One region of the Actinokineospora sp. PR83 genome, then DNA from elsewhere that is predicted to be linked to it. Evidence: riboswitches for the same ligand, from Rfam matches in the RefSeq annotation. Region 1 holds a riboswitch; the other holds the start of a gene.
What was found. A riboswitch is a leader RNA that binds a small molecule or an ion and turns the genes downstream of it on or off. The one in region 1 is predicted to bind cobalamin.
Positions count from the first base shown of each region.

Region 2: it holds a riboswitch for cobalamin, as region 1 does, so the genes downstream of both, L6E12_RS11845 (ABC transporter substrate-binding protein) here and metE (5-methyltetrahydropteroyltriglutamate--homocysteine S-methyltransferase) in region 1, are expected to answer to the same signal.

Region 1 covers NZ_JAJCXD010000050.1:33,824-39,305, reverse strand. Annotated here, with positions in the region: gene L6E12_RS18130 (DUF6801 domain-containing protein) at 104-2,239, opposite strand; cobalamin riboswitch at 2,860-3,082, shown strand; gene metE (5-methyltetrahydropteroyltriglutamate--homocysteine S-methyltransferase) at 3,203-5,482, shown strand.
Region 2 covers NZ_JAJCXD010000035.1:38,008-45,832, reverse strand. Annotated here, with positions in the region: gene L6E12_RS11875 (hypothetical protein) at 1-738, shown strand, start outside; gene L6E12_RS11870 (hypothetical protein) at 1,192-2,550, shown strand; gene L6E12_RS11865 (DUF998 domain-containing protein) at 2,650-3,198, opposite strand; gene L6E12_RS11860 (hypothetical protein) at 3,394-3,549, shown strand; gene L6E12_RS11855 (ABC transporter ATP-binding protein) at 3,591-4,385, opposite strand; gene L6E12_RS11850 (iron ABC transporter permease) at 4,382-5,410, opposite strand; gene L6E12_RS11845 (ABC transporter substrate-binding protein) at 5,407-6,288, opposite strand; cobalamin riboswitch at 6,484-6,628, opposite strand; gene L6E12_RS11840 (response regulator transcription factor) at 6,688-7,371, opposite strand; gene L6E12_RS35365 (histidine kinase) at 7,364-7,825, opposite strand, start outside.

The sequences.
Region 1 (5,482 bases):
CCACCTGCCACGGCACCCACGACACCACCGACTCCGCCGCGGGCAGGCTGCTGCCGCACGACCACGCCGACGCGCCGGGCAATCCGCTGCCTGCCTTCCCGCGTCAGTGCTTGGCGAAGGTCAGTGTTGCTGTGGCTCTGTCATCGGAGATGGCGGTGGTGAGGGTGGAGGTGAACAGGCCGCAGCCTGTGAAGGGGGTGATGACGACGTCGGGGGAGTTGACCAGTTTGCCGCCTGTCACGAGGTCGAAGTGCCCGTGGGCGTACAGATCGACCTTCGTCGGGGTTGTGGTGCCGCAGCCGGTGCCCAGTGGGAGCTTCAGGCCGAACACGGTGATGCTGGGCGCCTTCACCGCGTACGTGACGGTGGCGTCGAAGAGGAAGTAGGAGGTGGCGCTGACGCGTCCCTGCTGGACGAATTCCAGTTGGGCCTTCGCGGGGAGGACGCCCGCGAGGCGGAGGGGGGCGGAGGTCTGGCCCAGGCGGATGTCACCGGTGATGTGGGTCGTCGAGTCGAACGTGTGGGCGGTGCCGGTGAAGTCCGCTGTGAAGGGGAGCCGGTTACCCTTGGCGGTGATCGCGCCGGAACCGGTGAGGGCGAAGTCGCGGACGTACACGTGGCGGAACTCCACCTCGGCGAACTTCCGCTCTTGGCCGTCATCCGGTGTGCAGTCCGCGCGGACGGTCGGGAGTTCCGTGCCGTCGGCGCGCAGCGGGGTGGCGGTGTAGGTGACCTCGCCGAGCAGCCAGCGGGAGTAGCCGCCGGTCTGGCCCCCGTCGAACCGGCCGAAGGGGACGACGCCCGCGATCGCCTGCGACGACCCGGCGGCGGGGATGGCGACCTCGAACGGCACCGCGTACTGCTGGGCGGTGATCTTGCCTGCGTAGTCGCGGTCGACGTGGAAGGTGGCCTCGCCGCGGAGCTTCACCGCGCCTGACTGGCTCAGCCCGCCGATCACCTGGGCGGGCAGGATGACACGCAGGCGCATGTCGCGGGCGGGGGTGCTCTCCCCCGGTTGCACCTGCCGGGGCAGGTCGACCTGGGCGCGGGCCTCGATGGTGTGCGGGCCCAACCCCGAGGACTGGCAGACCTCCCGGATGCCCGGGGGCAGGTCGTCGGTGAACACCGTACGGGCCAGTTCGAGGTTCTGACCGGGGACCGGGGCGCAGGTGGCGGTGATGGGGGTGCGCTGGTTGCCCGCGGCGTCGCGGGTCTCGAGGGTGAAGGAGAGGGTGCCGACGGTCCAGGTCAGCGTGCCGGGCTCGGCGGTGCTGAACTGCTCGAGTTGCTCGGCGACCGCGCCGAGGACGAGGTCGTTGGGCGTTCTGACGTCGCGTTCGTTCAGCGTCCCCGACGTGGTGGCCACCGCGGGCGGTTCATCCTGAAAGGACCGGCTCACCCCCAGGCTCAGGACGCCGTTGACCGTGGACACGCCCGACGCCTGGAACCGGCGGACCAGGTCGCGGGGCAGTACGAGCGTGGCGACGATGTGGGCGGCCGGGGTCTCGGTGTGCAGCGGGAGCTGCGCAGGCAGGACCAGGCTCGTGGCGACCTTGCCCACCACGCGGACCTGGTCGCCGGTCGACAGCACGCAGTCGTGGTAGAGGCCCCGGGACGGTGTCCCGCCGCTCGTCGAGGTCTCGGCGAGCAGGTCGGGCTCGCCCGCGCGCAGCGCGCACCGGCTGTCGAAGGCGGCGACCGCGGCGGGGGTGCCGTCGGCGCGCAGGCCGGTGACCGAGGTCAGCGTGAGCGCGCCCACGCGCCAGGCCAGGGACTCGGTCTGGCTCAACCGGATCGAGTGCAGCGCCGTGGTGGTCCCGTCGAGCGACACCGACCCGCTGCCCGGCAGGGTCTGGCGCGCCGCGAAGGTGTGCTGCGTCTCCTTGGGGTACATGGTCTCGCCGTTCCACCCCAACACCGGGAAGGCCACGGTCGCGACCACCTCTGTGGCGCCCGCGTCGCGCAGCAGGCCGGTCACCTCGGCGCCCAGGTCGACCGAGGCGGTGACGGCCGCCCCCGGGACCTCGGTGCCCACCGGCACCGACTCCGGGAGGTCGACGCTGGTGCGCAGCACCACCGCCTGCTGTCCCAGCGACGGCACGGCGCACTCGTGCACCTGGCTGAGCTCGCTCACCCGGGTCGCGCCGGTCTCACCCGCCGCGGCGGTGCCCACGACCGCAACACCACCACCCACGACAGCGGCGGCCACGGTTGCCACGATCCACGCAGTGGTGCGCACGTCATCGTCCTCACTGTTGGTTCAGGACCTCGCGCGGTCGGAACCGTGGGTGCAGCGGCTGAAGGAACAGCGCGCTCTCCCGATCCACGACTTCACCGGTGTCCGCGGAATACCTCCGTGGCCCCCAAGCCTCGGCTCCACACACCCTACGAGCGGAACCGGCGCGGACGCAATGAGCGGATCAGGTGACAATCCGGGCGCAATTCACGATCTGAAAGACAATGTTCGAAACTGCCGAGGAATGAATTGGCCGCATTGTCGTGGCATGACAGAAACCCGGGAACGGTTCCCGGTTCTGGTTTCGAACACGTGCGACAACTTCTGCGACCAAGACGACGGAGCGCGCAGCCCACCGTCCTGTTCGGCTGCATCGGCGGGGTCGACCTGCGTCAGCGGGTTTCGACCCTGACATCGCGACCAGGGCCACCGCACAGGCCGTGCTCGGCCTCGGCGGCCCCGGCCTGGCGACGCTGAGTGCCACGGGCTCCTCGCCCCAGGCGCGCACCCTGGCCTGCTGGGCCGGTTCCCGGCGACCGACCCGGCGTCCCGCGGATCGGACCCTGTCCCCCGGCGTGGGAGGACAGGGTCCGGTCCCCTTCTGCCGGGGGTCTCCGTTCGCTACGCTCGGCTGTGCCGATGGTTCCCCCGGTGCGTTCGCGCGGCGGGGGAGGCAACAGGGAACCCGGTGCGAATCCGGGACTGCCCCGCAGCGGTGAGCGGGAACGACCGCCGTCATACGAGCACTGGGCGCGCAGCGCCTGGGAAGCGACGGCCAGTAGGTCCACCGGGTCGACCGGTGGGTGCCCGCGAGTCCGAAGACCTGCCCTCGGTGCGCGTGCCCCCCGGCACGCGCCGGTCCGGGCCTCTCGGGTGGGCTTCGCGGACTCGGCTGTCGCCGACTCCCCCGCGCTCCCCGTGCCTCGGGCCGTTCGCCACGCTCACGAGGAGAGAGCTGTGAACGACATCCGCATCGGCGCCACCCGGATCGGCGCCACCGTCCTGGGATATCCCCGCATCGGCCCGAAGCGCGAACTCAAGCACGCCGTCGAAGGCTACTGGGCGGGCCGACTGGACGAGGCCGGGTTGCGCGAGGTGGCCGAGGGCCTGCGCGCCGACACCTGGCGTGAGCTGTCCACACTGGATTCCATCCCGGGCAACACGTTCTCCTACTACGACCAGGTCCTGGACACCGCCGTGCTGTTCGACGCGGTCCCCGAGCGGCACCGTGCATTGGGCATGGGACCGCTGGACACCTACTTCGCCATGGCGCGCGGCACCGCCGAGGTCGCGCCGCTGGAGCTGACCAAGTGGTTCGACACCAACTACCACCACCTGGTCCCCGAGGTCGGCCCGGGCACCCGGTTCGCGCTGGTCGGCGACAAGCCGCTGGCGGAGTACCGGGAGGCGCTGGCGCTGGGGGTGGCCACCCGGCCGGTGCTCATCGGCCCGGTGACGTTCCTGCTGCTGGCCAAGCCCGCCGACGGCGCGCCCGCCGACTTCTCGCCGCTGACCCTGCTCGACCCGCTGGTGGACCGCTACGCCGAACTGCTGGCGGCGCTCGCCCGGGCCGGGGTCGAATGGGTGCAGCTCGACGAGCCCGCCTTCGCCCTCGACCGCTCACCGGGGGAACTGGCGGCGCTGCAGTCGGCCTACGACCGGCTCGCCGCGCTGCCGCAGCGGCCCGCGCTGCTGGTGGCCGGGTACTTCGCCGAACTCGGCGACGCGCTGGGCGTGCTGGCCGACACCGCCGTCGAGGGGGTCGCCGTGGACCTGGTCGCCGGTCGCGCGGACCTCGACCGCATCCCGGTGCTGACCGGGCTGCGGGACAAGGCCGTCGTGCTGGGGCTGGTCGAGGGGCGCAACGTCTGGCGCACCGACCTGCGGGACGCGGCGGCCACGGGCGCGGGCCTGCTCGGTGCGGTCGGGGCGGTCGGGGTGTCGACCTCCTGCTCGCTGCTGCACGTGCCCTACGACCTCGACGCCGAACCCGGCCTGGACCCGGTCGTGCGGGCCCGGCTCGCCTTCGCCAGGCAGAAGGTCGAGGAGGTCACCCTGCTCGGTCGGGTCCTGCTCGGCGGCGAACCGGTCGACCTGCTCACCGCCTCCGCCGACGCGGTCGCGGCCGGGGTGGCGTCGGCGCGCTCCGACGCGAGCGTGCGGGCCCGGCTCGCCGAGCTGACCCCGCACGACCGCACCCGGATGCCCTACGCCGACCGGGCCGACGCCCAGGAGTCCCGACTGCGGCTGCCCGCCCTGGCCACCACGACCATCGGCTCGTTCCCGCAGACCGGCGCTGTCCGCCGGGCCCGCGCCGACCTGGGCAGGGGCGTGCTCGACGAGGCCGGGTACGACCGGCTGATGCGGGAGGAGATCGAGCACGTCATCCGCCTGCAGGAGGAGATCGGCCTGGACGTGCTGGTGCACGGCGAACCCGAGCGCAACGACATGGTGCAGTACTTCGCCGAGCGCCTCGACGGCTTCGCGCACACCGAACTGGGCTGGGTCCAGTCCTACGGCTCCCGGTGCGTGCGCCCGCCGATCCTGCACGGCGACGTCAGCCGCCCGGCGCCGATGACCGTGCGCTGGGCGGAGTACGCGCAGTCGCTGACCCCGAGGCCGGTCAAGGGGATGCTCACCGGCCCGGTGACGATCCTGGCGTGGTCGTTCGTCCGCGCCGACCAGCCGCGGTCCGACACCGCCGACCAGGTCGCCCTCGCCCTGCGCGACGAACTGGCCGACCTGGAGGCCGCGGGCATCGGCGTGATCCAGGTCGACGAACCCGCCCTGCGCGAGACGCTCCCGCTGCGCACGGCGGACCGCGGGGCCTACCTGGAGTGGGCGGTGGCGGCGTTCCGCCTGGCCACCTCGGGTGTCGCGCCGTGGACGCAGGTCCACACGCACCTGTGCTACTCGGAGTTCGGTGACGTCATCGCCGCCATCGATGCCCTCGACGCCGACGTGACCACCATCGAGGCCGCCCGGTCCCGGATGGAGGTGCTGTCCGACCTGGCCGCAATCGGCTACGCCCGGGGTGTCGGGCCCGGGGTCTACGACATCCACTCGCCCCGCGTCCCCGGCAGCGGTGAACTCTCCGACCTGCTCGCCGAGGCGCTGCGCGCGGTGCCCGCGCGGCGGCTGTGGGCCAACCCCGACTGCGGCCTGAAGACCCGCACCTACCGTGAGGTCGAGCCCGCGCTGCGCAACCTGGTGGAGGCCGCCACCCGCGCCCGGCTCACCGCCTGA
Region 2 (7,825 bases), on a different contig from region 1:
CGGGGGAAGCCCGGAGACCTGGACGTGCCCGCCACCCTGACCCCGAAGGCGTCCATGCGCACGCTGTGGACAGCCGTCGAGGGCTCGGAACACCCCGAGGAGACGGTCCTGGTCGTGACCCACACCGACGGGACCAACGTCGTGGAGGAGAACGGCCACATCGGGCTGCTGGCCCTCGCCCGCGACGCGGTGACCACCCCGCCCCGGCGCACGGTCGTGTTCGCGTTTGTCGCGGGCCACCTGCGCATCCCGGCGGTGACCCGGTCCGGTCAGGCGGCCACCCGGTGGCTGCGCGACCACCCGGACCTCTGGTCGGGGCCGCGGCGCGCGGTCGCGGGCCTGGGTGTGGAACACCTGGGTGCCCGCGCCCCCGAACTCCTCTACGCCACCACCCCGCGACTGCGCGACCTCGCCGCCGCCGAGTGGCCCGGCACCCGGGTGTCCAGGCCGAGCCCGCTGATCCACTTCGGCGAGGGCGAACCCCTGCTGCACCACGGCATACCCGCCATCTCGCTGGTCAGCTCCCCGATCGACCTGCTGTCGACCCGGCCCGGCGACCACGTCGACACCGACCTGCTGCACCGGCAGGTCGACAGCTTCCGCCGCGTCTTGGCCCGCCTGGACGACACCGCCTCGGCGGACTTCGGGCAGGTCCGGCCCGGTGGCGTGGTGGCGAAGGCGGTCGCGGCGGCACGCCTGGCCATCGCCATCGCCCGGTCGCGCCGCCCGTCGGGCTGAGCGGCCCCACCGCCGGGGAGGGCGTGCAACATCTTCGCCCTCGTCGCCGCTGTTCCGGCCGTTCCGCAGACGGTTTACCCGGTCACCCGGCGGTGCCGGGGGCAACGGACGACGTGCGCGGACCCGGGCACGCCGCTGGCTGCCCGGCCCGGCGCAGCGGGTCTGGCGCGACTGCGCCACCCCACCCGGCACGCCATCGTGTCGGTCGCCGTCGACCTGGAGGTCTACGGCGAGGTGCTGCCGGGAGTGGAGAACACGGGCACCCCGTTCACCTGATCGTGAGCCCCGCTCGTGCGCACAGTGGTCGGTGCTCGGCAACCGGGTGACGCGGCCCGCGCGGTGCAACCCCTTCCGGCGCTAGCCATCGCGGGTGGGCGTGCCGCACGATGAGGGTCACTCGCTTGTGGAGCAAGGCGAACCCGAACTCCACTGTGGACCCGATGTGGAGATGGCATGACGTCTGGACACCACCCCAACGGCAGGCTGCGCGCCCTGATGGCCGAGAGCGGCTGGACCGGCGAAGCACTGGCGCGGGCCGTCAACACCGCGGGCCGCGAGACCGGGCTGCGGCTGCGCTACCGGCGGGACGCGGTGTCGCGGTGGCTGGCCGGGATGCGTCCCCGGCCACCGGTGCCCGACCTGGTCGCCGAGGTGCTGTCCCGCCGGGCCGGTCGCCACGTCACCGCGCAGGAGGCGGGACTCGTCGCCGCGGAGACCGGCGCCCGCTCACCGCACTGGTGGCAGGTCGTGCCCGTGGGCGCGCTGTTCGACGCGGGCGTGGGCGCCTACAGCGTGGCCGCGCTCGCCGTGCCGCCGTGGACCGCGCACCCGGTCGAGCACCCGGCGGCCGACCCGCGCACCGGCCCCCGGGTCGGGGCGGGGGAGGTCGCGGCGGCCAGGCTGATGGCCCGCCTGTTCGCCGACGCGGACACCGCCTTCGGCGGCGGCCACTCCCGGCACACCCTCGCCTCCTACCTCAGCGCCACCGTGGCCCCCTGGCTGCGCGCGGACGCGGCCCCGGCGGTGCGGCTGGACCTGCTGTCCACCGCGGCCGGGCTGGCCACCCTGTGCGGGGCGATGGCCGTCGACGACCGGGCCAACGCCTGCGCCCAACGCCACTACCTGGCCGCCCTGCGGCTCAGCGCCGAAGCCGGGAACGCCCCCGCCCACGCCGTGGCGCTGCGCGGCCTCGCCGAACAGGCCCGGCTGCTCGGCCACGCCCACCACGCCGACCGACTCGCCGAGGCCGCCGTGCGCACCGCCGGGGACAACGCCCACCCGCGCCTCGCGGCGTCCCTGCACGGCGAACTCGCCGCGTCGGCCGCCGCCGCCGACCGGGGGCAGCGCGCCGCCCGCCACCTCACCGCGGCCCACCGGGCACTGGAACGCGACACCGAGCCGGACGACGACCCGGACGCCCCGCTGTCGGACCTCCTGCTCCCGGGCACCCGCGGTCACCACTGGGCGGTGCTCGCCCAGCACCGGGCGGAGGTGGCCGCCTGCGCGGCCGACCGGCCCGCGGCGATCAACGCCCTGCGGGCGTCGTTGCGGCACCGGCCGACCCCCGAGCGCCGCGCCCGGGCGCTCACCCTGGCCCGGCTCGGCGAACTGCACCTGGCCGAGGGCCAGGTCGAGGACGCGTGCCGCGCCTGGGGCCGGTTCCTCGACGACCACCCCGCCCTGACCTCCGCCCGCGCCGACGCCGCCTTCGACGCGCTGCGCACCCACCTCCGCGCCCACCTGTCCGTCCCGGCGGCGCGGGCGCTGTGGACCAGGGTGGCCACCGGCCCGGCGGCGCGTGCGGGCGCGTGACCGGCAGGACCTCCGGGTGGAACGCGGCCACGGCGTGACCGCTTTCACCCACAGCGGCGAGAAGGCGGGCCGTGGACACCCGGTTTCGTCCACTGTGGATTATCTTGCACCGGTCCCGGTGCGGCGGTGGGCCAACACGGCGACGGCGGGCCAGAAGACCTGGGCGCCCGCGAGCACCCGTTCGGCGAGCCCGACCAGGTGATCGGCGCGCAGCGACAGCCCGAACCCGGCCAGGCAGACCAGGAACACCGCCGTCGCCGCCCACGCGGACCGGGCCCCCGGTGCGGCGGCGGCCGCGGGCCAGATCGACAGCGCGCCGAACGCGACGGCGGCCGCGACCTGGTGCCCCGCCGCGGGCTGGGGGAGCGCGGCGACCGCGGCGCTGGCCACCCCGGCCACCGCCAGCAGCACCCGCCCCGCCGGGCGGGCGCCGGTCAGCCCGGCGGCGGTCACCACGTGGCAGGCGCCGACCACCGCGAGCCCGGTGGTCATGATCCACCGGTTCGGCGCGTCCACCGCGGCCAGCGCGCTGATCGTGTCGCGCACCTGGTCGAAGTCGGGGTGCGCGGCGGCGGCCGCGGTCCAGCCCCCGATCAGCGCCACCGGGGCGAGCGAGGACGACAGGACAGCCCACCTGCGCACGGTCATCCGCCCATGCTCTCGCGGAACCCCGGCGGCGGCCGTGCGGGACAACCCCCGGTCGACCTCCCTTGTCCGAAGAGGGCCGCACATGACGAGCCCCGGAAGCTGCCAGGTGGACCCGTCACCGGAGCGGCTGGTGGCCCCGACTGGCTGCCACGCGCCGCCGACCGTCTTGACCTGCGGGCCACCGGAGTCGGGTGCGTGGCCACCGACGTCACCGAGACCAGTGCGCCGCCGGAGGTGCGGTTGTTGCTGCCCACGCGCAGCCGCGTGCTGGAAGGCGACCTGCCCTGCACGCAGTGCCGCGCGTTCTGGGTGACGGTCCCGAGACAGGGGCAGGACCGTTCACGGAAGTAGCCCCCAACGCGGAGCGCACAAGCCCTGCGCTGGCGGTTGCCTCAGCCGGCAGAGGGCGTTCCCCGCATCAACTCCGCCGTGGCGCGGCGGAAGCGGACGTGCAACTGCCCGTCCTCGGTGGAGACCACCGCGCGGACGCCGTAGACGTCCGCGATCAGGTCCTCGGTGAGCACGTCGACCGGCGTCCCCGCCGCCACGACCCGCCCCGCCCGCAGGACCACCACGTGGTCGCAGAACATCGCCGCCAGGTTCAGGTCGTGCAGGGCCACCACTGTTGTCACCGGCAGCGTGGTGACCAGGTGCAGCAGGTCGAGCTGGTGGGCGATGTCGAGGTGGTTGGTCGGCTCGTCCAGCAGCAGCTCGCGGGGCTCCTGGGCCAGCGCCCTGGCGAGCTGGACCCGCTGCCGCTCGCCGCCGGAGAGCGTGTGCCAGGACTGCCCGCCGCGGTCGGTGAGGCCGGTGGCCGCCAGCGCCGAGCGCACCGCCGCGGTGTCCGCCGCGGACTCGCCCTCCCACGCGCGCCGGTGCGGGATGCGGCCGAGCCGCACCACGTCGAGCACGCTGAGGTCCACCTGCGTGTCGACCTGCTGCTCGACCACGGCCAGCCTGCGCGCGACCACGTGCCGCGGCAGGTCGGCCAAGGGGGCGCCGTCGAGGGTGACCACGCCGCCGCCCGTGGGCAGCAACCCCGCCAGCACCCGCAGCAGGGTCGACTTCCCGGCGCCGTTCGGGCCGAGCAGGCCGATGGTGGCCCCCGCCCGGCAGTCCACGGTGACCCCGTCGAGCACGAGGTGGCCACCGGCGGTGCGCACGACGCGGTCCGCGGCGAGGGTCATCGCCTGCTCCTGGTGCGGTAGAGGATGACCACGAAGGCCGGGACGCCGATCAGCGAGGTGAGCACGCCGACGGGGATCTCCTGCGGGTCGAGCGCGGACCGGGCGGCGGTGTCCACCCACACCAGGAAGATCGCCCCGCCCAGCGCCGAGGTGGGCAGCAGGCGGGCGTGCCCGGCCCCGGCCAGCGCCCGCGCGGCGTGCGGCAGCACCAGCCCGACGAACCCGATCGCCCCCGACGAACTCACCAGCACCGCCGTGAGCAGGGCCGTCGCGCACAGCAGCACCACCCGCACCCGGGCCACCCGGATGCCCAGCGACGCCGCGGCGTCCTCGCCGAAGGCGAACGCGTCCAGGGTGCGGCCGTGGCCCAGGCACACCACCAGCGCCACCACCAGCACGGCCGCGCAGACGCCGACCTCGGTCCACGTCGCGCTCGACAGCGACCCGAGCAGCCAGAACAGCACGCCCCTGGTCGTCTCGGCATCGGCGGAGGTGAGCACGATGAACGAGGTGAGCGCGGAGAACAGCTGCATCGCCGCCACCCCGCAGAGCACCACCCGGTCCAACTGCCCGCCCAGCAGCCGACTCAGCACCAGCACCAGGGTGAACGCCAGGACCGCGCCCAGGAACGCCCCCGCCGACAGCGACACCGCGCCGCCGCCCACCCCGAGGACGACGACCACCACCGCACCGGTCGATGCCCCGGAGGACACGCCGAGCACGAACGGGTCGGCGAGCGGGTTGCGCAGCAGCGACTGGAGCACGACCCCGCACACCGCGAGCCCGGCCCCGCAGACGGCGGCCAGCAGCGTCCTGGGCAGCCGCAGGTGCCAGATGATGCCGTCGCGGATCGGCGAGAGCACCCGCTCCCCACCGCCGAGGTGGGCCAGGACGGTGCGCCAGACCTCACCCACCCCGATGTCGGCCGGGCCGATGGTGATCACCACCGCCGTCGAGGCGACCAGCAGCACCAGACCAGCGGCGTACCGCAGGCCGGTCCGGGCGCGCGTGGGCGCCGCGGTCACCCGAGCGGCCCGAAGCCCCGCAGCGCCGCCGCGACCTTCTCCACGCCCTCGACGGTGCGCATGGTCGGGTTGAGCGCCTGCCCGCTCAGCGCCACGTACCGCTTGCCCTGCACCGCCCGCATCCGCGAGGTGACCGGGTTGGACTCCAGGAACGCGATCTTCGCCGCGGCGGTCTCCGCGGTCTGCGACTTGCGGGTCAGGTCGCCGATCACCAGCACCGCCGGGTCGCGCTCGGCCACTGTCTCCCAGTTGACCTGCGGCCACTCCGCGCGGGTGTCGTCGAAGACGTTCTTCGCCCCCAGCGCCCCGGTGATCACCCCCGGTGCCCCGCAGCACCCGGCCAGGTAGGGCGATTCGGCGTTGGCGAACCAGTACAGGATGCTGACCCGCGACGCGTCGAGCCCCCTGGTCGCGGTGTCGAGCCGCTCGCGCAGCCCTGCCACGACCTGCTCCCCGCGCTCAGTGACGTCGAACAGCTCCGCCAACTCCCGGATCTCGCGGAACACGTCGTCCATGGTCAGCGCCGTGGACCGCACCCCGTCCCCGTCGCCGCTGTTGTCCTTGGTGCCGCAGTCGGTGGGGGACAGGTAGGTGGTCACGCCCAGTTCCTCGAACCGCTCCCGGGTCGCCACCCCACCGGTCCCGAGCACGGATTCGAACGAGGCGGCGACGAAGTCCGGCTCGACCGCCAGGACCCGCTCGAACGACGGCGCGTTGTCCGCCAGCCGCGGCACCTTCGCGTTCGCCTCGGCCAGTTCCGGCAGAACCGGGTCGGTCCAGGTCGCGGTGCCCACCATCCGGTCGGCCAGCCCCAGCGCCAGCATGATCTCCGCACTGCCCTGGTTCAGCGCCACCGCCCGCTTCGGCGGCTCGCCCACCCGGACAGTCCGCCCGCAGTTGTCCACCCCCGTGCCCCGACCCGCCGCGGTGTCCGCCCCGCCCCCACCGCACCCGGCGACCGCCAAGACCGCGACACCCACCAGAACCCGAAACCGCCACGCTCCGCGCACGCCGAATCCTTCACCCTCAAGGGCCCCACGCGAGCCCAACCGGACGGTCGCCCACCCCGGCCGTCAGCCGGAGTGGGTGCCAGTGGGTAATCGGACTCGGAACGCTCGGAAGCCGTCCCTCACCGCTGCGCGTCAGTCCCGGTCTTGCACCGGAGTTCCCCCGCCCGAACCCGCTTCCGCGGCCTCGGCTGGCCCGCGAAAGCTAACACAGCCCTCATCCGCCGCGATCCACCCGCCGCGTCGTGAAGCACCTCACACCGGTGCACCTCAGGCCGATGGGTCGTGGCGGAGGTAGGTGAGCACAGCGGACACTCGGCGGTGCAGGGTGGCTTCCTCGCCGAGTCCCAGCTTGGCGAAGGTGGAGTGCCCGTGCTTCTCCACTGTGGACTCGCTGATCACCAGGGTGGCGGCGATGGCCCGGTTGTTGTGGCCCTGGGCCATGAGCCGCAGGACCTCGTACTCCCTCGCGGTCAACCGGGACAGGGGCGAGTCGGCGGCGCGGGTGTGACCGCGCAGGAGGATGTCGACCACCCGGGGATCGATGCTGGAGCGGCCCGCGCGGACCTCCCTGATGGCGCCCAGGAGGTGGTCGAGGTCGCCGACCCGTTCCTTGAGCAGGTAGGCGAGCCCTTCGGTCCCGTCGCGGAAGAGGGCGAAGACGTAGGACTCGTCGGCGTGCTGGGACAGGACGACCACTCCGGTGCCGGGGTGGTCGGCGCGGATGGTGTGCGCGGCGGTGATGCCCTCGGTGCGGTGGCCCGGCGGCATCCGGATGTCGGTGATCACCGCGTCCGGGCGGAGTTCGCCCACCGCGTGCAGCAACTCCACCGCGTTGCCCACGGCGGCCACCACCTCGACCTCACCGGAGTCCTCCAGCAGCAGGCGGGTGCCCTCGCGGACCAGGTAGTGGTCCTCGGCGAGGACGACCCGGGTCGTCGGCCGCTCAGGCACCGCTCCTCCTGACCGGCAGCCGGACCCGCACGGTGGCGCCCGCGCCCGGTGCGCTGGTGGCCACCAGCGCACCGCCCACCGCGTCCACCCGGTCGCGGAGCCCGGTGAGCCGCACCTCGCCGGGGAAACCGACACCGTCGTCGGTGACCTCGATGTCGAGCAGGTCGGCGCGGCTGCTGAGGCGGATCGTCGCCCGGGTCGCCTCGGCGTGCTTGAGGACGTTGGTGAGCGCTTCGGAGACGAGGAAGTACGCGGCCTCTTCCACGTCCGGGACGAACCGGGCACCGGTCACCTCCGGTCCCGCGTGGACGGTGACCGGGATCGGCGCCCGCCGCGCCCGCGAGCGCACCGCGGCGGCCAGGCCCTGGTCGGTCAGCTCCGACGGGTGGATGCCGTGGGCCAGCTCCCGGACCTCGGTGATCACCCGGTAGACGTCCTCCTGCACCTCGTCGAG